Regions from separate parts of the Rosenbergiella sp. YN46 genome, predicted to be linked through region 1. Evidence: predicted binding sites of a transcription regulator. Region 1 holds the regulator's gene; each other region holds the start of a gene.
The links. The regulator LexA, encoded in region 1, represses DNA repair genes until DNA is damaged. The targets are predictions, from matches to a motif close to TNCTGTATGTACATACAGNA.

Region 1 (5,193 bases):
GCCCGTCATGGGCGAACACGTAGCGCGGCAGGACGACGCCGTCCATTTCCAGCGGCTCCAGCGGGTCTGGCAGATCGTGGGCCAGACAGCTGGCGCGCAGCGTCAGTAAGTCCGCCTTCGAGTTATAGGGCAGAACGTACATAATAGGACGCGAAGTATCCAGGCCAAGTTCGGCACAGGGATCTGCCGGAATTGACTTGCTTTTTACCAGGATACTTAATGGTAAATTAAGGAGCTTGTATAAAAATCGGGACCAGCCTGACATAAACGATGTAAAGCCTCTGGTTAATCATGCAAATGCACCGCCAGAATACCAGAAACGGCACGGAATTTCTGCGGCACTACTATTCATCGAAGCGCTCTGGCGTTGACGCTGATTTTCGTCATACTGCCAGCGGCATTCGGTCTGGCTTTGTAAAACGGCCCGGGGGCACCCTTGCCGCGTTGATGTAACTGAACTATTTAGAGTGTATTTTTTGAAAAGGTTTCCATTACATGGCGAATAATACCACTGGTTTTACCCGTATCATTAAAGCTGCCGGCTATTCCTGGAAAGGTCTTAGCGCAGCGTGGCGTAACGAAGCGGCCTTCCGCCAGGAAGGGGTCGCTGCGGTTATCGCCATTATTGCGGCCTGCTGGCTGGACGTAGACGCCATCACGCGCGTACTGCTGATTGGCTCCGTCATGCTGGTCATGATCGTCGAAATTCTAAATAGCGCAATTGAAGCCGTCGTCGATCGCATCGGCAGCGAATATCACGAGCTTTCTGGTCGCGCTAAAGATATGGGGTCTGCCGCAGTGTTGCTGGCGATTATCGTCGCGATATTCACCTGGGTCACGCTACTCTGGCCGTATTTGCGGTAAAGCTTCAGGAAACGGAGAAAACGCTGATTTTTTACCGTGTTGTGGTTCCAAAATCGCCTTCTGCTGTATATACTCACAGCATAACTGTATATACACCCAGGGGGCGGAATGAAAGCGTTAACGGCCAGGCAGCAAGAGGTTTTTGATCTCATCAGGGAGCACATTAGCCAGACGGGAATGCCGCCCACTCGCGCGGAAATCGCGCAGCGACTGGGTTTCCGTTCGCCCAATGCCGCTGAAGAGCACCTGAAAGCACTGGCGCGTAAAGGGGTTATCGAGATCGTCTCTGGCGCTTCGCGCGGTATCCGTCTGCTGCATGAAGAAGAAGAGGGGCTGCCGCTGGTTGGGCGCGTTGCAGCAGGCGAGCCGCTGCTGGCCCAGCAGCATATCGAAGGCCACTATCAGGTGGATCCTTCTCTGTTTAAGCCAGGCGCAGACTTTCTGCTACGCGTGAGCGGCATGTCGATGAAGGATATCGGCATTATGGACGGCGACCTGCTGGCGGTGCACAAAACCCAGGAGGCGCGTAACGGTCAGGTTATCGTGGCCCGTATTGAGGATGAAGTTACGGTTAAACGACTGAAGAAACAGGGAAATACCGTACAGTTGCTGCCGGAAAACAGTGAGTTCGAACCTATCGTGGTCGATCTGCGTGAACAGAATTTCACCATTGAAGGGCTGGCCGTCGGGGTGATTCGCAACGGCGAATGGCTCTGATTTTTTAACTGCATCCTCCTGTTGACGCGTCCGCTCCGGGCGCGTCTTTGTTTTACATTCTCCTGACGGCACAACCGGATAATGGCAATGCCCCTTTTCCAGAAAACCGATAAAGCATTATGGCGGCTGGCGCTGCCGATGATTTTTTCCAACGTCACGGTGCCGCTGCTTGGGCTGGTGGACACCGCGGTTATTGGCCATCTCGACTCGCCGGATTATCTGGGCGGCGTGGCGATTGGCGCAACGGCTACCAGCTTTCTGTTTATGCTGCTCCTGTTCCTGCGAATGAGCACTACCGGCTTTGCGGCTCAGGCATGGGGCGCGAAGAATGCGCCGGCCCTGGCCAGAGCGCTGGTGCAGCCGCTGATGCTGGCGCTGATCGCCGGTGCGTTGATTGTGGCGTTACGTATCCCACTTATTGAACTGGCGCTGGCTATTGTCGGCGGCAGCGAACAGGTGTTGCACCAGGCGCAACGCTTTCTGACCATTCGCTGGCTGAGCGCGCCGGCGACGCTGGCTAACCTGGTGCTGCTGGGCTGGCTGCTGGGCGTGCAGTACGCCCGGGCGCCGGTTATTTTGCTGGTGGTGGGAAATTTGCTGAATATCCTGCTGGATCTCTGGTTCGTGGTGGGTCTGCACATGAACGTGCAGGGGGCTGCGCTGGCGACGGTGATTGCTGAATATGCGACGCTGCTTATCGGGCTGATTATGGTATGGCGAGTGCTGCGGCTGCGCGGCATTTCGATGGATATGCTGAAACAGGCCTGGCGTGGAAATATCCGCCGTCTGCTGGCGCTTAATCGCGACATTATGCTGCGTTCGCTGCTGCTTCAGCTCTGCTTTGCCGGTATGACTATCTGCGGCGCGCGCCTCGGCAGTGAGATTGTGGCGATCAACGCGGTGTTGATGACGATGCTGACCTTTACCGCCTATGCGCTGGATGGCTTCGCCTATGCGGTAGAAGCCCATTCCGGGCAGGCCTTTGGTGCGCGCAGCAGCGGTCAGTTACTGAGTGTATGGCGGGCCGCCTGTCGTCAGGCAGGACTGGTGGCGCTGTGCTTCGCCGCAGTCTATGCCCTGGCAGGTCAACAGATCGTGGCGCTGTTGACTTCAATCCCTGAACTTCAGACGCATGCTGATCGCTACCTGTTCTGGCAGGCGGTGCTGCCGCTGGTAGGCGTCTGGTGTTATTTGCTGGACGGCATGTTTGTGGGGGCGACCCGCGGCGCGGAAATGCGTAACAGTATGGCGGTTGCTGCGCTGGGATTTGGGTTGACGCTACTAACGCTGCCGTGGCTGGGCAATCATGGTTTGTGGCTGGCTATGGCGGTATTCCTGGGGCTACGCGGCCTTTCTCTGGGCTGGATCTGGCGTCGTCACTGGCGTAACGATACCTGGTTCAGGGTACCGGGCCATGAGTGAGCCTGCACGGCTATAATGAGTACTGAGTCATGCTGAATCCGACACGGGAGGTAAGCGATGCTCAAAGATGAAATAGAAGGCGGCTGGCGACGCCTGGTAGGCAGGGCCCGTGAAGCCTGGGGAAGAATCACCGACGATGACGGTGCTATCGCCAGCGGTCGTCACGAGCGGCTCATCGGTCGACTTCAGCAGCGCTATGGCTATGCCAGAGCCCAGGCTGAAAAAGAGGTTACCCGATGGGAAAAGCATCATGATTATCACTGGTAGCCAGAGCGCGGGCGAGTTTACCGCCCGCGTTTTTTAACGGCTACGCTATGGTCGTGCTGGCAGGCTTCGCGATTGCGGCAGGCTTCTACTTCGGCGCAGGGCGCGCACAGGCCGTGGGCTTCTATCACATTATGATGCAGGGCAAAACCGTTTCCCGCCGCCAGCTTGTGCATTATTTCCTCAACGCCTTCCGCGCTCTCTTCCCTGACCGATCCGCAGCGATCGCAGATAAACATGGCGGAAGTATGCGTCGGTTCATCGAAGTGATGGCACAGCACGTAGCTGTTGGTGGACTCCACTTTATGCACAAAGCCCTGTTCCAGCAGAAAATCCAGCGCCCGATATACGGTGGGCGGCTTGGCCTGTGGCTCGCTGGCCTTCAGTAGGTCGAGCAGATCGTAAGCGCTGATGGAACCATCCTGCAGCGCCATCAGGCGCAGTACTTCAAGGCGCTGAGGCGTCAGTCGCACGTTGCGCTGTTGGCACAGTTTCTCTGCGCGCGCCAGCACGTCTTGCTGTGTCGTCATAACCATCAGTCAGCCTCTTATTACGGAATATTGTTCGATTTTATCATGAACCCGGTAAAACGCCGACAGCCTGAGCGCTATCGAGGCTCGGAGTGTGATTCAATGCATCCACCTCCGGGGCCTGGGCCACTACCGGCAAAATGGTTAACCAGTTTTATTTCATGATGAAAGGCGATTTTGTCATATATATTTCTGTAAATGCGATCTGTTTTCTTTTGATATATCGCATATTGTTATTTTGGTAGCATTATTTACTGAACCCTCTTTGACCGTATTTGGGCGGCTGACTACCCTGATTTAGGGCATTTTTTATTCACCCGTCATGATTCTTATAAAAGAGGGAAGTAAGAATGTTACAAAAGCATGAGTCTGTCCTGCATCTCACCTGCCTGAGTCAGGTTTCTGTCGCCCAACTGGCGCCCACATTCGCTACGCTGCCTGCCACATCGCACGCTGATGGCAAGTACCGTCTGCGTCGCTACTCCGTCGTTCGCTTTCTGCATGGCGAAGTGGAACCGCTTGATAAGCATGATTTTGTCCAGTCCAGCGACATTAACCGCTTTCAGGGTAATGTGGTACGACGCTTCGAACCGCTGGAGCCTGACACGCTGAAAAGCGACGGTCTGCGCGAGGTTTGCCAGCTGTTTGTGGCAAGCAACGGCCTGCCGGACGGCCAGGAGATAGAGATTCACCAGATGCGCGTGACCGCCATTTACGATGAGACTCAGGTGGCGCCGGAAGGGATTCACCAGGACGGTTTTGATCACATTGCGCTGGTGGCGATCGACCGTGAAAACATCGTCGGTGGTGATGTCATGCTGTACAGCAACAACCATGAAGCGCCGTTCTTTCGTAAAGTGCTGGAAAATGGCGAGGTGGCGATGCTGGCCGATCACCGGCTATGGCATAACGCCAGTCCGATTCGCGCAGTCAGACCCGGCGAGGAGGGGCATATGGATGTTTTTGTTCTTACGGCCAGGGAGAAGCCCAATGAACTTCACGCCTGAAGCAGCGCGCGTACAGTTTGGCGCGCTTTCTTCCCCGGAGGTTTCGCCGCCGCCGGTATTTCTGGACGGCCCTGGCGGCACTCAGGTGCCGGTATCAGTGCTGGAGGCGATGGTGGGTTACCTGGGGCGCAACAATGCCAACCTGGGGGGCCACTATTTCTCCAGCCGTAAAACGGAAGCCCTGGTACGCCGCGCCCGGGAATCGGTACAGGCGTTGCTGAATGCGCCCAGTCCGGACAATATCGTGTTTGGTGCCAGCATGACGGCGCTGACCTTCCACCTTAGCCGCATTATCAGCCGGGACTGGCAGCCTGGCGATGAGGTTGTTGTGACCGCGCTGGATCACTATGCCAATGTCTCCAGCTGGCAGCAGGCGGCGGACGATCGTC
Region 2 (5,193 bases), on a different contig from region 1:
TCTGTTCCACATTTATTTAAGGGATTAACGGCCAGCCAGCGGCGGCACGAAGGCAACCCCCATATCCCAGGGCTGCTCAATCCAGGTATTCTGCGGAATGTCGATTTCGTAATCATCCACCAGCGGCTTACCCGCCGGCTTGGCGAAAATGGTGACGAAGCGCGCTTTCGGGTACATTTCGCGAATTGCAACGGCGGTACCGCCGGTATCCACCAGGTCGTCAATAACGATGAAGCCTTCGCCGTCGCCTTCTGCGCGCTTCAGGACTTTCATTTCTCGCTGGTTATCGTGGTCGTAGCTGGAGATGCACACGGTATCGACATGGCGAATACCCAGTTCGCGCGCCAGCAGCGCAGCCGGTACCAGACCACCGCGGCTGACCGCGATAATGCCTGTCCACTGCTCAGCCGGCAGCAGACGGCTGGCCAGCTTGCGGGCGTGAATCTGCAACATGTCCCAGGTGACGACGTATTTTTCGCTCATGTGATGTGTCCCGGCCTATCAATAACGGCTCAAAAAGTATTCGAATGGAATCAGGTTGCGCGAAATTATAGTGACCTGGGGCACCAAACACCAGCCTCAGTTGCGCAACGGCGCGGTTTTTAGGCTTTCGCATCCCCGACACGACGGAGAAAATGGTATCCTCAGGTTATCGCGCGGGATGAGGCCCGCGGTACATTTAATCCGGTCAACCCTCTGAGCAGCGCTACTTTTATCGCTGCTCAACGTCAAGGAGACGCATTGTGTCTGAACTGTCTCAACTCTCCCCGCAGCCGCTGTGGGATATTTTCGCCAAAATCTGTTCCATTCCTCACCCTTCCTACCACGAAGAGCAACTGGCACAGCATATTCTCGACTGGGCGAAAGAGAAGGGCCTGCACGCGGAACGCGATCGGGCCGGTAATATTTTGATCCGCAAGGCGGCGACGCCGGGCATGGAGAACCGCAAGCCGGTAGCGCTCCAGGCGCATCTGGATATGGTTCCCCAGAAAAACAACGATACTGAGCACGACTTCACCAAAGATCCCATCCGCCCTTATATCGACGGCGAATGGGTCAAAGCGCGCGGCACAACGCTGGGCGCCGATAATGGCATCGGTATGGCCTCGGCGCTGGCGGTGCTGGCAGATGACAGCGTTGAGCACGGCCCGCTGGAAGTGCTGCTGACTATGACCGAAGAAGCGGGCATGGACGGCGCCTTTGCGCTGCAGCCCAACTGGTTGCAGGCGGAGATTCTGATCAACACCGACTCCGAAGAAGAAGGGGAGATCTATATGGGTTGCGCCGGCGGCGTTGACGCTATCTCTACCCTGCCCCTGACCCGTGAAGCGCTGCCCGACGGTTTCGAAACCGTTAAGCTGACCCTGAAAGGGCTAAAAGGCGGTCACTCCGGTGCCGAAATCCACCTGGGACTGGGCAATGCCAACAAACTGCTGGCCCGTTTCCTGCGCGAACAGGCGCCGCGGTTGGATCTGCGTCTTATCGACTTTACCGGCGGCACATTGCGTAACGCCATCCCGCGCGAAGCCTTTGCCACTCTGGCGGTCAGCAAAGCCCAGGCGCAGGAGCTGAAACAGCAGGTCGCCGATTATCTGGCGGTGCTGCAAAATGAGCTCTCTCAGGTTGAGAAAAACCTGACTATTCAGTTGGAGCCGGTTCACGCGGAACATCAACCGCTGGACAAACAGAGCCGCGATACCTTCCTGAACCTGCTGAACGCCACGCCGAACGGCGTTATTCGCAACTCCGACGTAGTGAAAGGGGTGGTGGAAACTTCCCTGAACCTGGGCGTGGTCACCACGGAAGGCGACAAGGCGCAGATTATCTGCCTTATTCGTTCACTTATCGACAGCGGCAAAGATTACGTGGTGAGCATGCTCGCTTCCCTCAATGCGCTGGCAGGCGCCACGCTCGAAGCGAAAGGCAGCTATCCAGGCTGGCAACCGGATGACAAATCGCCGGTAATGCAGCTGGTGCGCGAAACCTATCAGCGCCTGTTTAACAAGACGCCGAACATCATGGTGATTCATGCCGGTCTGGAATGCGGCCTGTTCAAGAAACCTTATCCGGAAATGGATATGGTCTCTATCGGGCCAACCATTACCGGCCCGCACTCGCCGGATGAGCAGGTTCATATCGAAAGCGTGGGTCAGTACTGGAAACTACTGACCGAACTTTTGAAATCCATTCCTGCGAAGTAAGCAGTTACCCACCGGCTCCCGAGGGAGCCGGTCTGCTTTATAGCCCCAGCACTAACTGGCGCTCCAGTTCCGGCGCCAGAAGCGTGACGTGCAGCCCCACCAGCCGAACACCGCGCCCCCCGCGTCGCTCGTCCCAGGTTTTACGCGCCGTCGCCAGAAGATCCTCTTTATTTAATCGCGGCCAGACGTGCTCCTGAGTCGTTAGCTGGAAATCAGCAAATTTCAGCTTAACGCCCTGGCGGGCAATTAGCAGATCTGGTTTCACCTTAGCCAGCCGCCTTTCCAGTTCAGGATAGAGCCGTTCAATGATCTCTGCACACTCATGCCATTCATGAATATCCTGAGCCAGCGTGCGCTCCACGCCAACCGATTTACGCAATCGGTCAGTGTTTACTGCGCGTGGATCAACGCCGTGGCTGCGTTCCCACAGTACCCGACCAAACTTGCCAAAACGCTTAAGCAGCATGGCAAGATCGCTGCGCTGCACGTCGGCGCAGGTACGCAATCCCATCTCCTCCAGGCGTGCCGCCGTCACTTTCCCTACCCCGGGAATTTTGGCAAGTTTCAGCCCGGCCAGAAAATCGCCCATCGATTCCGGCGTGATCACATACTGGCCATCTGGCTTATTCAGATCGGATGCTATTTTGGCCAGAAACTTAATCGGCGCTACCCCGGCCGAGGCCGTAAGATTCAGCTCCCGGGCGATGGTGGCGCGAATTTCTTTGGCCATCAGCGTAGCGGAGCCGTGGCAGTGCGGACTGTCGGTCACATCCAGATAGGCTTCGTCCAGCGACAGTGGTTCAATGCACGAAGTATAGCGACTAAAGATTTCCCGGATATGGGCGGACGCCTCTTTATAAGCATCGAAACGCCCCGGCAGTAGAGTCAGGTGCGGGCAGAGTTTAAGCGCCATGGCGGTGGGCATGGCGCTGCGTACGCCATATTTACGCGCCGGATAGTTGGCGGTGCTGATAACGCCGCGCCGCTCCCGGCTGCCGCCGATGGCCAGCGGAATATCACGCAGCGCCGGGTTATCCCGCATCTCGACGGCTGCGAAAAAGCAGTCCATATCGACATGAATAATCTTGCGCATAGTTTACCACCACAACTGTATATGCATACAGGATAGAAAAAGATACGCCGGACTGCAACGCTTTCCCGCCACTATCGGCGGCAAGAATACGCCTTCTCCGGCGCACTGGGGTGAAAAAGGATAAGAAGTCAGAAGATTAGAAAAATCTCGTTGCCAGGTGACAGGAACAGTAAAATAGCAGCTAATGGACAAAAATAACTCACGACTCAACGAACTTCATCAACGCTGGCGACTCACCGCCGATGGCGCTCCGTTTCGCACCCACAGTAGTCTGCTCCAGCCAGTGTTATACCGCGGACTGCCCGCCATGGTGAAGATAGCCCTGTGCCAGGAAGAGTACCAGGGCGGTCTGGTGATGCAATTCTGGAACGGCGAAGGCGCGGCCCGGGTCTACCAGCGGGACGACGAGGCGCTACTGCTGGAACGCGCTGCCTGTCGGCGAACGCTAATCGGGATGGTCGCCGCAGGCAAAGACGACGAAGCAACCCGAATTCTCTGTGACGCGGTTAATCGCCTGCACCGACACAAGGCCCCACAATCATTATTCCTGACGCCGCTAAAGCGGCGACTGGCCGCCCTGGAACAGGCCACCGCCGCCCCTTACCCGCATGCGGCGGCCATTGCCAGAGAATTGTTAAGCGATCCTCATCCCTCTGTTGTACTACACGGCGATATTCACCATGCCAATATTATCGATGCGCAACGAGGCTGGATCGCCATCGACCCCAAAGGACTGTCAGGCGAACGAGGATACGACTTCGCCAATATTTTGTGTAACCCTGACGAGGCGACAGCGCTGACTCCCGGACGACTGCTACGCCAGACAGAGATTATCGCCGAATGCAGCGCTCTTGACCGCCAACGACTGCTGGCATGGGTGGCGGTTCACGCCGCGCTTTCAGCCGCGTGGCTGGAGGAAGAGGGCGCCGCTCCCGGCTGGAGACTGAGCGTTTCACAGACGGCTATGGCGCTGTTAAAGAAGAAAGGTTAACGCAATAAAAAGAAAAGGCCCGGACATTCTCCGGGCCTTTCGTCATCGGGTTACAGAATCCGATCCTGCTCCAGCTTCTGCCGACGCTGTGCCGCCGCCATTCGCGCCTTACGGGCATCGCAAGGCTCCGGACAGTCGCACACCTTCTCAAGGCCCAGCGAACTAATGCCTCCACAGCTACCCTGCAGCGACTTACGCTTCACAATATAGCCCAGCGACATACCCAGAATCACCAGGGCGAAGATGGCGAAGCTCGCCAGAAATACCGTTAGCATTTCGGCCTCCATCAACCGCCGAAGTCGTCGAGCAGGATGTTTTCATCCTCCACGCCGAGATCCTTCAGCATTTTAATCACCGCCGCGTTCATTACCGGCGGCCCACACATATAGAACTCACAATCTTCCGGCGCCGGATGATCGCGCAGATAGTTCTCATACAGAACATTGTGGATGAAGCCTGTATGACCCGTCCAGTTATCCTCTTCCAGCGGTTCGGAAAGCGCGACATGGAAGGTGAAATTCGGATTTTCACGAGCCAGTTGTTCGAACTCATCCTGGTAGAACATTTCACGCAGCGAACGGGCGCCATACCAGAAGCTAATCTTACGCTTGCTGCCCAGACGTTTAAGCTGATCGAAGATATGGGAACGCATCGGCGCCATACCCGCACCACCACCGATGAAGACCATTTCGGCGTCGGTCTCTTTGGCGAAGAATTCGCCAAACGGGCCAGAGATGGTCACCTTATCGCCCGCCTTCAGCGACCAGATATAGGAAGACATAATCCCCGGCGCCACATCAGGCAGGCGTGGCGGCGGAGTGGCGATACGCACGTTGAGCATAATAATGCCCTTCTCTTCCGGATAGTTCGCCATGGAGTAAGCGCGCACTACCTGCTCTTTGCTTTCA
Region 3 (5,193 bases), on a different contig from region 1:
CCGGCAGCGTGGCAATGGTTTCCAGATTCGGTGTAATACCTTCAAAGTAGGTGGTCAGCAGTAGTTTGACCTGACCCGCCAGCGCCTGATAGGCAGGCTGGTAAGCATCCAGCCATTCGCGAGGCAGCTCCAGCACCAGTGCCGGTTCATCAATCTGTACCCAGTCGATACCGCGTTTCGCCAGCTCAGCCAGTACCTGCTGATAAACGGGCAGAAGCTCCTGTAGCAGCGACAGGCGATCGAAGGCTTCGCCTTTAACCTTGCCCAGCCACAGATACGTCACCGGCCCCAGCAGCACTGGCTTCACGCTGTGGCCCAGAGCCAGCGCCTCGTCCACTTCCTCCAGTAACTGAGTCCAGGCCAGGCGGAAATTCTGGCCACGAGTGAATTCCGGCACGATGTAGTGGTAGTTGGTGTTAAACCACTTGGTCATTTCCGACGCCGCCGCAGGTTCGCCGCTCGGCGCACGACCGCGGGCGATACGAAACAGGGTATCGATATCAATCTGACCATCGGCATTCTGGTGACGCGCCGGTACATTTCCCAGCATCAGGCTGGTGGTCAACACCTGATCGTACCAGGCGAAATCCCCCACCGGCAGCAGATCGATACCGGCGTCTTTCTGCTGCTGCCAGTGGCGGGCGCGCAGTTCACGACCGGTTTCCAGCAGCGCTTCACGGCTGCTGTTGCCGGCCCAGTAGCTCTCTTGCGCTTTCTTCAGTTCGCGATGCAGGCCTACACGGGGGAAGCCAAGGGTATGGTTGCGGATGGTCATTGTCTTATCGCCTCTTATGATGGAATCCACGGTATTTCGGACTACAGAAAGGCGGTAAGGATGCGTATCTCCAGGAGCTTATTAAGTAAGTAACCGGAGTAAGCAGACGCAGCCAACGCATCTGTAGGTCGAAAGACAATGGATTTTTAGCCGTCCAGATGTTTACACATCCATATTTCCCCGATACTGTATATTCCTCAAGCGCAAAATGTTCATGCCGAAGTGAAGGACTTTCATGATTGAGATAAAACACCTGCGTACGCTACTGGCCCTGCGCAACAACGGCTCCCTGGCCGGTGCGGCCGCCACACTGCATCAGACGCAGTCGGCGCTCTCGCATCAGTTAGGCTCCCTGGAACAGCGACTCGGCTTTCGCCTTTTCGTCCGTAAAAGCCAGCCGCTGCGCTTTACGCCCCAGGGCGAGATTCTGTTGCGCCTGGCAGAGCAGGTGTTGCCGCAAATCGGCCAGGCGCTTCAGGCCTGCCATGAACCGCAGCAGACCCGGCTACGGATCGCCATTGAATGCCACAGCTGTATTCAATGGCTGGCGCCAGCGCTGGAGGTATTCCGCCAGCAGTGGCCTGAAGTAGAGATGGATTTTCGTTCCGGCGTAACCTTCGATCCCCAACCTGCCCTGCAGCAGGGAGAGCTGGATCTGGTTCTCACTTCTGATATTCTGCCACGCAGCGGCCTTCACTATTCGCCGATGTTCGATTTCGAGGTACGTCTGGTGCTGGCTACCAACCATCCGCTGGCGGGCGAATCACAAATTCAGCCTTCCGATCTCAGCGACGAAACCCTGCTGATTTATCCGGTACAGCGCAGCCGCCTGGATATCTGGCGCCACTTCCTGCAGCCAGCGGGTATCAGCCCGGGGCTTAAGCACGTGGACAATACGTTGTTGTTGATTCAGATGGTGTCAGCGCGGATGGGCATCGCCGCCCTGCCGCACTGGGTGGTGGAAAGTTTTGAACGCCAGGGACTGGTGGTGACAAAAACCCTGGGCCAGGGGCTGTGGAGCCGGCTCTACGCCGCCGTGCGCGACGGCGAGCAGCGTCAACCGGTAACCCAGGCCTTTATTCGCTCGGCGCGCAATCACGCCTGCGATCACCTGCCGTTTGTGCGGAGTGCGGAGCGACCCAACGGCGATGTACCCACAGAGAAAGCACTATCACCGTTCCTCCAGTAAGAAAACTCGGCCAGTGGGGCTGCTGCTGCCAGATAGCCAGATTCACCAGTAGCCCCGCCGGAACATGCATATTGTTCATGATCCCCAGGGTTCCCGCATCCACCTGAGTGGCACCGTAGTTCCACATAAAGTAGCCAAGGCCCGAGGCCACCACGCCAAGCCATACCAGAATGCCCCACTGTAACGACGTTTCCGGAAGCTTCTGGGGATTACCCAGAACGCCCCAGACCAGTAATGCGACGATAAACGCCCCCAGATAGAACCATGAAAAGGCGCAGTGCTGCGGCATCGGGTCGACCTCCATCATTCGCTTATAACCCACCATGCCAATGGCGAAACTAATGTTGGACAGCTGAACCAGCAACAGTCCGGTCCAGAAGTGGTCGCTGACGTGGTCATAGCGGATAATTGCCGCCCCCACCACTGCCAGTAACGCGCTCAGCACATAGCCCCAGCGCAGCCCTCGGCCGCTAATCAAATCATAAATCAGCGTGATATACAGCGGTGTCAGGACGGTAAACAGCAGGAATTCCGATACCGTCAGATACAGATAAGCCTGGAAGCTCAGCAGGTACATAATCCCCAACTGCATCGCGCCTACCAGCATATACAGCCCCAGGGTTTTCAGGCGATAGCCGCGGACGCGCAGAAACGGAAGAAACACCAGCGCTGCCAGCCCCACCCGCATCAGCACGGAAAAGTAGCTGTCTACATGACCGGCAAGGTATTCGCCGATCAGGCTAAAGGAAAATGCCCACAAAATTGTGGTAATGATGAGTAATGCCAAAATTAACGGCCTCTTCGCCGGGAAAAGAGGCCATTGTAGCGAAGCCTACTGGCGCAGGCGCGACTATTTGGTTGACAAGTGACCAGAAATAACCCAATCACATTGCTAAGTCAGTCATTGCCCAGGCAGAGTCGGCGCAGATAATGTGGCACGGCGTTATCGCCATTGGTGCCGATCACTTCCAGCTCCGGCAACAGATCCTTCAGACGCTGGTGAGCATTTCCCATAATGCAGCCCTTGCCGGCCATGGTCAGCATTTCTTTATCGTTCATGCCGTCGCCAAAAGCGATACAGTCCGCAAGCGAATAGCCCATGCCGTTCGCTACCGCTTCCAGAGCGTGACCTTTCGAAACGCCACCGGCCATCACTTCCAGACAGGTAATAGTAGAAAAGCTGACGTTCACCCGATCGCCCCAGCGCGCATTAATCGCCTGCTCCAGCGGCAGCAGCTTGTCGTGATCTTCACAGGTGAAAAAGACTTTACTCACACCTTCCGGCGCCAGCAGGCCTGGTTGGTAAACGTTATAGCGGAACACCGCCTCCTGAAAATATTTCATATCTTCCGGACGATGCCGGCTGATAAACCATTCGTCGTCACGATAGACATTAGTGACGATTGCAGGATCCTGATACTTCATGGCGAACAGGTCGCTGGCGATCTCTTGATCCAGATTATGGGAGAAGATCAGTTTACCGTCGGCATCATGCACCCGGGCACCGTTAGAGGTGATCATGCAGGCGCGAATCCCCAGGCCGTCGCGGATCTGCCCGACATCGATATAGTGGCGTCCGGTCGCGAAAACAAAGTGCAGACCGCGTTCGGTCAGCAGTTGCAGCGTCTCCCGAGCGTAAGGAGAAAGGCGGTGATCGGGGGACAGCAGCGTGCCGTCCAGATCGGACGCAATAATTGGGTACATAAAGAAAACTCTACCTTATTTATCAAATCATTCATTGTGGCGGTCGAAAAAATCGACAATGGCATTCAGCGCCTCGGCTCGCATAGCGTCCTTTTCAAACAGGATCTCGTGCCATGCGCCGTTAATCATTAACGGCTTTTCCCCCTCACAGGGAGCTCCCGCATCGGCCCGCAGTTCGCAGAAACGATCGTGCATGCGGTTATCCACCACCCGATCGTCTTCCGCCTGTATCAGCAGCATGGGCGTTGTTGTCTCAGCGGCCCCAGCCAGCACCTGCTCCCCGGCCAGAATGCCTTCACGCACCCAGTGCCAGGTAGGGCCGCCCACCCGCAGCCCGGGTTCATCGGCGTAAAACCGTAGATTGCGACGATAGCGAATCCGGCTATGGGTTAGCACGTTCAGCGCGAACGGCAGCGGACGCCAGCGACCGGTTCCGATCGCATAATCCTCCCGCACCCGCTGATGCCCTTCCGCCCAGTCCAGCAGATGACGCACCATCCAGTCCGGGAGCCGGATGATGATACCAAACATCGGCGCGCAGAGCGCCACGGCATCAAATGCGCGGGGATTACGCTGCAAAAACAGCGTGGTGATAGCGCCCCCCATTGAGTGGGCCAGCGCATAGCGCTTACGCCACGGGCCTTGCGCAATTTCGCGTTGCCACAGCAGTTCAAGATCGTCTACATAGTCGCTGAAGTGCACCACATGACCCCGGTGGGTATCGGAGAGCATTCGCCCGGATCGTCCCTGCCCACGATGGTCGAGGATCAATACATCGAAGCCGCAATGAAACAGGTCGTAGGCCAGCTCGGCATACTTCACATAGCTTTCGATGCGCCCCGGCGAGACCAGGATCACCCGATCGTGACGCGGGGAACGAAAACGTACAAAGCGTAATGCAATGCCGTCCACCCCCGCCAGTTCGCACTCTTCCCGCTGCTGCCAGAACGCCGCCAGAGGCCCCATAGCAAATGCCGCGAACGTTTTTTCCCTTTTTAACCAGCGCTCTCTGTGCTGTGACATAGACCCTGTTGCGCCTCCGCATGCCGCCAACGTTTTTCTATTCTGGCATAAAAGGGAGGTGACGAAAGAACCTTATGAGTGGTGCCACCGTCGCCACTTCCCTGATGTGGGAGACTCTAACGGGAAATAATAAGATGAACGCCAAATCCGGCAAACAGGGCGCCGGCCACACCATCTATCCAGCGCGCCAGTTTCTGATAGCCGTAGCGCATTTTAGGCAGCGCGAAAACGCTGGCTACCAGAGTAAACCAGGCGAAGGTTTCCAGGGTAATCAGCGCAAAGATCCCCCAACGCGCGGAAGTACCGACGCTGTCACCGACAAACAGCGAAAAGATACTGCCGAAATAGATAATCGCTTTAGGGTTCGCCAGGTTAGTCAGCAGGCCCTTAATAAAGCTTTTTCCACCATGCGCCAGCGCCACCTGCGGCTCATCTTCCGTCACCTGGCCGCGCCGCTTCAGAGCGCCGCGCAGCATCTGCCACCCCATCCAGCACAGATAAA
Region 4 (5,193 bases), on a different contig from region 1:
AATAACCGTTTTCACCGCCCACTCCGCCACCGAGCCTTTATCCACCTCGTCATACAGCTCGCGGCGCAGTCGCGGATCGGAAAGCAGGTGCGAATAGAGATCGAAGATCGCCGCCGTCTCTTTCTGGGCTCCACCGCTAAAGCGCTTGCTGTAACGGCGGAATTCGGCCCCCGCCTCTTCCAGCGCTTCGCCCAGCCGTTCCCGCTCCCTGGAAATATCCAGCGTGGAGGCCGCCGACACCTGTTCGATCAGCGGCAGCGTGGTATCCATCCAGCCTTCAGCCACCGCCACGCCTGGCGCTGCTGGCAGCGCGCGAATGCGCGCCTGGCGATACTGCCCGAACAGAGAGGTAAGCTGGGATTGTGAAAGAATAGCGGCCATCTGGGTGGCCAGTGTGACCAGGAAGGACTCCTCGGTCTCGTTGAACTGGCGCAGCTCGCGCTGCTGCACCACCAGCACCCCCAGTAACTGGCGACGCTGAATAATCGGCACCCCGAGGAAGGCGCGAAAACGCTCCTCCTTAACACCCGGTACATATTTAAAGCTCGGATGTTTTGGGGCATCCGCCAGGTTTATCGGCTCCGCCAGCCTGCCCACCAGACCGACAATACCTTCGTCGAAAGCCAGCGTGACAATGCGACCACGCGGCTTTTTCAGCCCGCGCGTCGCCATCAGGTAATAGCAATGGCGATCGCTGTCGGCAAGATAAACCGAGCAAACCTCGGTGTTCATGACCTTGCAGATGTCGTTAACCATGATCTCCAGCGCCTCATTTAAACGCGGGGCGCTGGCAACCTTTTCGACAATCTCTCGTAACTGAGTGAGCATACGGGGCGTGGCTTAACCTCTTTTTCTTCGCCATCCAGAGGACGCGTTGCGCTGCGATGTCGCATCCTGTAAGGGCATTACAACGCCCGAGAACTCTTTCATCACGCGGCGGTAGACATCGCGCTTGAATGAGACTACCTGGCGTACCGGATACCAATAGCTCACCCACCGCCAGCCATCAAACTCCGGCGTGCTGCTGGTTTGCATATTGATGTCGCTGTCATTGCTTATCAGCTGCAAAAGAAACCATTTTTGCTTCTGGCCAATACAAACCGGCTTTGTATCCCAACGCACCAAACGTTTCGGTAATTTGTAACGTAACCAGTTACGTGTAGAGGCAAGCAGCCGCACGTCTTTACGTTGCAGCCCCACCTCTTCGAACAGTTCCCGATACATCGCCTGTTCCGCAGATTCGCCAGGGTTAATCCCCCCCTGGGGAAACTGCCAGGAATGCTGGCCAAAACGTCTGGCCCACATTACCTGGCCCTGCCGGTTACAGATCACGATACCAACATTCGGGCGGTAGCCATCGTCGTCGATCACTGGACTACCTCAAAATAAACCTGAATACAGCGATTGTTTCATACTCCCGAAAGGCGGTAAACCACTCTATGTCAGGGACGCGACAGGTATAACAATTGAATAACTCACAGATAAGATCAAGGTTATAAACAGGCGAGCGTATTTCACGGCGGTTTTATTCACTTTTTCTGTGGATATCACTGTGCAGAACTGGCTGATTAACACGGGAAAACTTATCATGAGGCTAAAGTTGCGCAAACCCAACCAGATAATAATTCATTATATATCATAACATTAAAACAATAAGACATGTCTTATCAGCAGATTTAGTGACGATCGTCACACTCATCGTTCCTGGAGTGATGAAAGATCGAACAGCGCCGTTTTTATCCACAGATCGTGTCAATAAGTTAGACATAAATCGCCTGGATTTTCCTTTTTCGGCCGCCGTCAAGGCTGTAAATCGAAACAGTAGTGGAGGATTTCCTCAGTTATCCCATTTTTCTGTGGATAACCCGGTGTAAGATCCTGTTCATTGTCGGTGACCATTATTGAAAAACCCTCTACGCCTGGCGAATCAGCCGCGGGAAAAACAACAAAACACCATATAAATCATCATATTGGTTTTTAAAGTCGCAAAAGAGTAAACTCTTTCCACCGATAGCTGAAAGCGCGTCTGTTTTTTAACCATCCTCGTCGAGCCGTTTATGGAATCACTACACCCTCCAGGTCATCCACCGGAAAATGAAGCGCAGCTGCTGGAACAGGCCCGGCAACTTGCCGGCTACAGCCTTGGGGAACTGGGGGCGATGGCGGGGCTGAGGGTGCCGAAGGATCTGCGTCGCGATAAAGGCTGGATCGGGATCCTTCTTGAGATCTGGCTGGGCGCCAGCGCGGGCAGCAGACCGGAACAGGATTTCGCCGCTATCGGCGTGGAGCTAAAAACTATCCCTGTCGACAGGCAGGGACGACCGCTGGAAACCACTTTTGTCTGCGTCGCGCCGCTCACCGGTAACAGCGGCGTAGTCTGGGAAACCTGCCACGTACGCCACAAACTCAAACGCGTGCTGTGGGTTCCGGTTGAGGGCGAACGCACTATTCCGTTGGCCGAACGCCGGGTGGGATCGCCGCTGCTGTGGAGCCCTTCAGAAGAGGAAGAGATGCAGTTACGCCGCGACTGGGAAGAGTTAATGGACATGATCGTGCTGGGCCAGATCGAACACATCACTGCACGCCACGGCGAAGTGCTGCAATTACGCCCCAAAGCCGCCAACGGTCAGGCGCTGACCGACGCTATCGGTGCCCACGGTGAAACTATTCTGACCCGTCCGCGCGGCTTTTATCTGAAGAAACCTTTTACCGCCGCGCTGCTGGCGCGCCACTTCTTGTTGTAAAAGCGGGGGCGGCAGCGCTTATAATCAGAGTTTACGCTTTCCGGATAAGCCGCAAGGCCAGCGGATAAAACATTCCGGCAATTTTTTGTTCTATTATATTTTTTTGGCAGGATATTTAATGTTATTTGCATGGATTACGGATCCCAATGCCTGGCTGGCGCTCGGTACCCTGACGCTGCTGGAGATCGTTCTGGGAATCGACAATATTATCTTCCTTTCGCTGGTGGTCGCGAAACTTCCGAAACATCAGCAGAACAAAGCCCGCCGTCTGGGGCTGCTGGGCGCCATGGTGATGCGTCTGGCGCTGCTGGCTTCCATCGCCTGGCTTAGCCACCTGACTCAAACGCTGTTCACGCTGTTTGACGAAGCCATCTCAGCGCGGGATCTGATTCTGCTGATGGGGGGGCTGTTCCTTATCTGGAAAGCCAGCATGGAGGTGCATGAATCAATCGAAGGCGGCGGGGAAGAGATGAAAACCAATGTCCACTCATTCTGGAGCGCAATTATCCAGATTATGCTGTTGGATATTATCTTCAGTCTTGATTCCGTTATTACCGCCGTCGGTCTTTCCGATCATCTGTTTATTATGATGGCCGCCGTGGTGATTGCCGTAGGTCTGATGATGTTCGCCGCCCGCCCCATCGGCGAGTTTGTCGACAGGCATCCCTCGGTGAAAATGCTGGCGCTCTCTTTCCTGATTCTGGTGGGATTTACCCTGATTCTGGAAAGCTTCAATATCGAAGTACCAAAAGGCTACATCTACTTCGCGATGTTCTTCTCAATGGCGGTCGAGTGCCTGAATCTGCTGCGTAACAAGAAGAATCCACTATGAGATGCCGGGTAAAACGTCGCTTTTGTTGCGTTTTACCCGGCTGTCAGAGAACTTTCTTACAATAATATTCCGTTTTTAAGACTTGCCCCCTTTTTTAATCTATCTTGCCAGGTTATTACTAAAATATAGGCACATACAGAATTCGCTGAGGAAGAATAGAATGAAAAAATGGGCTGTAGCAATTTCCGCCGTCGGCATGGTATTTGCTGTTTCCGGTTGTAGTAGTGATTACGTCATGGCGACCAAAGACGGTCGGATGATTCTGACCGAAGGCAAACCGCAAATCGACGAAGATACCGGGCTGGTCAGCTATCGCGATAATCAGGGCAATGAAATGCAGATTAATCGCGATGATGTTTCGCAAATCATTGAACGGTAAAATGATAAAAGGTCAGCTGCGCTGGCCTTTTTTATTATTCCCTCTCCTCTTGCCTCTTCCCCTTTCGCGCTGGCTCTGTCATGGTTACAGGACGTGCGCCGACGCGTTACGACACAACTCATCGCAAGAACTTATCACAAGAAAGAGAAAAGGAAACCGGCAATGCACTATCACCGAATCCCTCACAGCTCGCTGGAGATAAGCCGACTGGGCATGGGTACCATGACCTTCGGCGAGCAGAATAGCGAAGCCGATGCTCACGAGCAGCTCGACTATGCCATCGCGCAGGGAATAAACCTGATCGACGTCGCGGAGATGTATCCCGTACCGCCACGTCCGGAAACCCAGGGGTTGACTGAAACTTATGTAGGCAACTGGCTGCATAAGCGCGGTAATCGCGAAAAGCTGGTTCTCGCCTCTAAAGTCAGCGGGCCGGCCCGCAACAGCGACAGCGGCATTCGCCCTAACCAGATTCTGGATCGTAAAAATATTCGTGAAGCCCTGGACGCCAGCCTGAAACGGCTACAGACCGATTATCTCGATCTCTATCAGGTGCACTGGCCCCAGCGCGCCACTAACTGCTTCGGCAAACTCGGCTATGAATGGAGCGAAAGTTCGCCGCCGGTCACTTTGCTGGAAACTCTGGAAGCGCTGGCCGAATGCCAGCGGGCCGGCAAAATTCGCTATATCGGCGTCTCCAACGAAACGGCCTGGGGCGTGATGCGCTATCTGCAGCTGGCGGAAAAACACGATCTGCCACGTATTGTCACCATCCAGAATCCCTACAGCCTGCTGAACCGCAGCTTCGAAGTTGGTCTGTCAGAGGTTGCCCAACACGAAGGCGTTGAGCTACTGGCCTACTCCTGTCTCGCCTTCGGTACCCTGACCGGGAAATACCTGAACGGAGCCCGCCCTGCCGGCGCGCGCAATACGCTGTTCAGCCGCTTTACGCGCTACAGCGGCGAACCCGCCAGCCAGGCCGTGGCCGCCTATGTTGAAGTCGCCGGTCGCCACGGTCTGGATCCCGCCCAGATGGCGCTGGCCTTCGTGCGTCAGCAGCCGTTTGTCGCCAGTACCCTGCTGGGCGCCACCACCATGGAACAGCTTAAGAGCAATATCGACAGCCAGCATCTGGAACTGAGCGCAGAGGTACGGGAAGAGCTGGAAGCGGTACACCGCAACTGGACTTATCCGGCCCCTTAAAACAACAGGGGCGCATACTGCGCCCCCAGGTTGAT

Region 2: dinB (DNA polymerase IV) is a predicted target of LexA. The motif match lies at 3,308-3,327, and genes of this name have one in related genera.
Region 3: metR (HTH-type transcriptional regulator MetR) is a predicted target of LexA. The motif match lies at 960-979, and genes of this name have one in related genera.
Region 4: mutH (DNA mismatch repair endonuclease MutH) is a predicted target of LexA. The motif match lies at 1,805-1,824, and genes of this name have one in related genera.

Annotation. Positions count from the first base shown of each region.
Region 1 is NZ_JAZHEE010000003.1:281,253-286,445, reverse strand. Features, by position in the region: gene plsB (glycerol-3-phosphate 1-O-acyltransferase PlsB) at 1-265, opposite strand, end outside; gene V3W49_RS04680 (diacylglycerol kinase) at 496-864, shown strand; gene lexA (transcriptional repressor LexA) at 973-1,581, shown strand; gene dinF (MATE family efflux transporter DinF) at 1,669-3,003, shown strand; gene V3W49_RS04665 (CsbD family protein) at 3,061-3,270, shown strand; gene zur (zinc uptake transcriptional repressor Zur) at 3,288-3,803, opposite strand; gene V3W49_RS04655 (2OG-Fe dioxygenase family protein) at 4,148-4,804, shown strand; gene V3W49_RS04650 (cysteine desulfurase-like protein) at 4,788-5,193, shown strand, end outside.
Region 2 is NZ_JAZHEE010000044.1:7,291-12,483, forward strand. Features, by position in the region: gene gpt (xanthine phosphoribosyltransferase) at 25-483, opposite strand; gene pepD (beta-Ala-His dipeptidase) at 744-2,201, shown strand; gene dinB (DNA polymerase IV) at 2,239-3,294, opposite strand; gene V3W49_RS20335 (aminoglycoside phosphotransferase family protein) at 3,479-4,285, shown strand; gene nqrM ((Na+)-NQR maturation NqrM) at 4,336-4,560, opposite strand; gene nqrF (NADH:ubiquinone reductase (Na(+)-transporting) subunit F) at 4,572-5,193, opposite strand, start outside.
Region 3 is NZ_JAZHEE010000028.1:30,382-35,574, reverse strand. Features, by position in the region: gene metE (5-methyltetrahydropteroyltriglutamate--homocysteine S-methyltransferase) at 1-775, opposite strand, end outside; gene metR (HTH-type transcriptional regulator MetR) at 1,011-1,964, shown strand; gene V3W49_RS17110 (carboxylate/amino acid/amine transporter) at 1,852-2,751, opposite strand; gene yigL (sugar/pyridoxal phosphate phosphatase YigL) at 2,862-3,668, opposite strand; gene pldB (lysophospholipase L2) at 3,696-4,691, opposite strand; gene rhtC (threonine export protein RhtC) at 4,808-5,193, opposite strand, start outside.
Region 4 is NZ_JAZHEE010000010.1:17,760-22,952, reverse strand. Features, by position in the region: gene ptsP (phosphoenolpyruvate--protein phosphotransferase) at 1-828, opposite strand, end outside; gene rppH (RNA pyrophosphohydrolase) at 841-1,371, opposite strand; gene mutH (DNA mismatch repair endonuclease MutH) at 2,058-2,744, shown strand; gene V3W49_RS09985 (TerC family protein) at 2,863-3,576, shown strand; gene V3W49_RS09980 (YgdI/YgdR family lipoprotein) at 3,737-3,955, shown strand; gene V3W49_RS09975 (NADP(H)-dependent aldo-keto reductase) at 4,118-5,158, shown strand.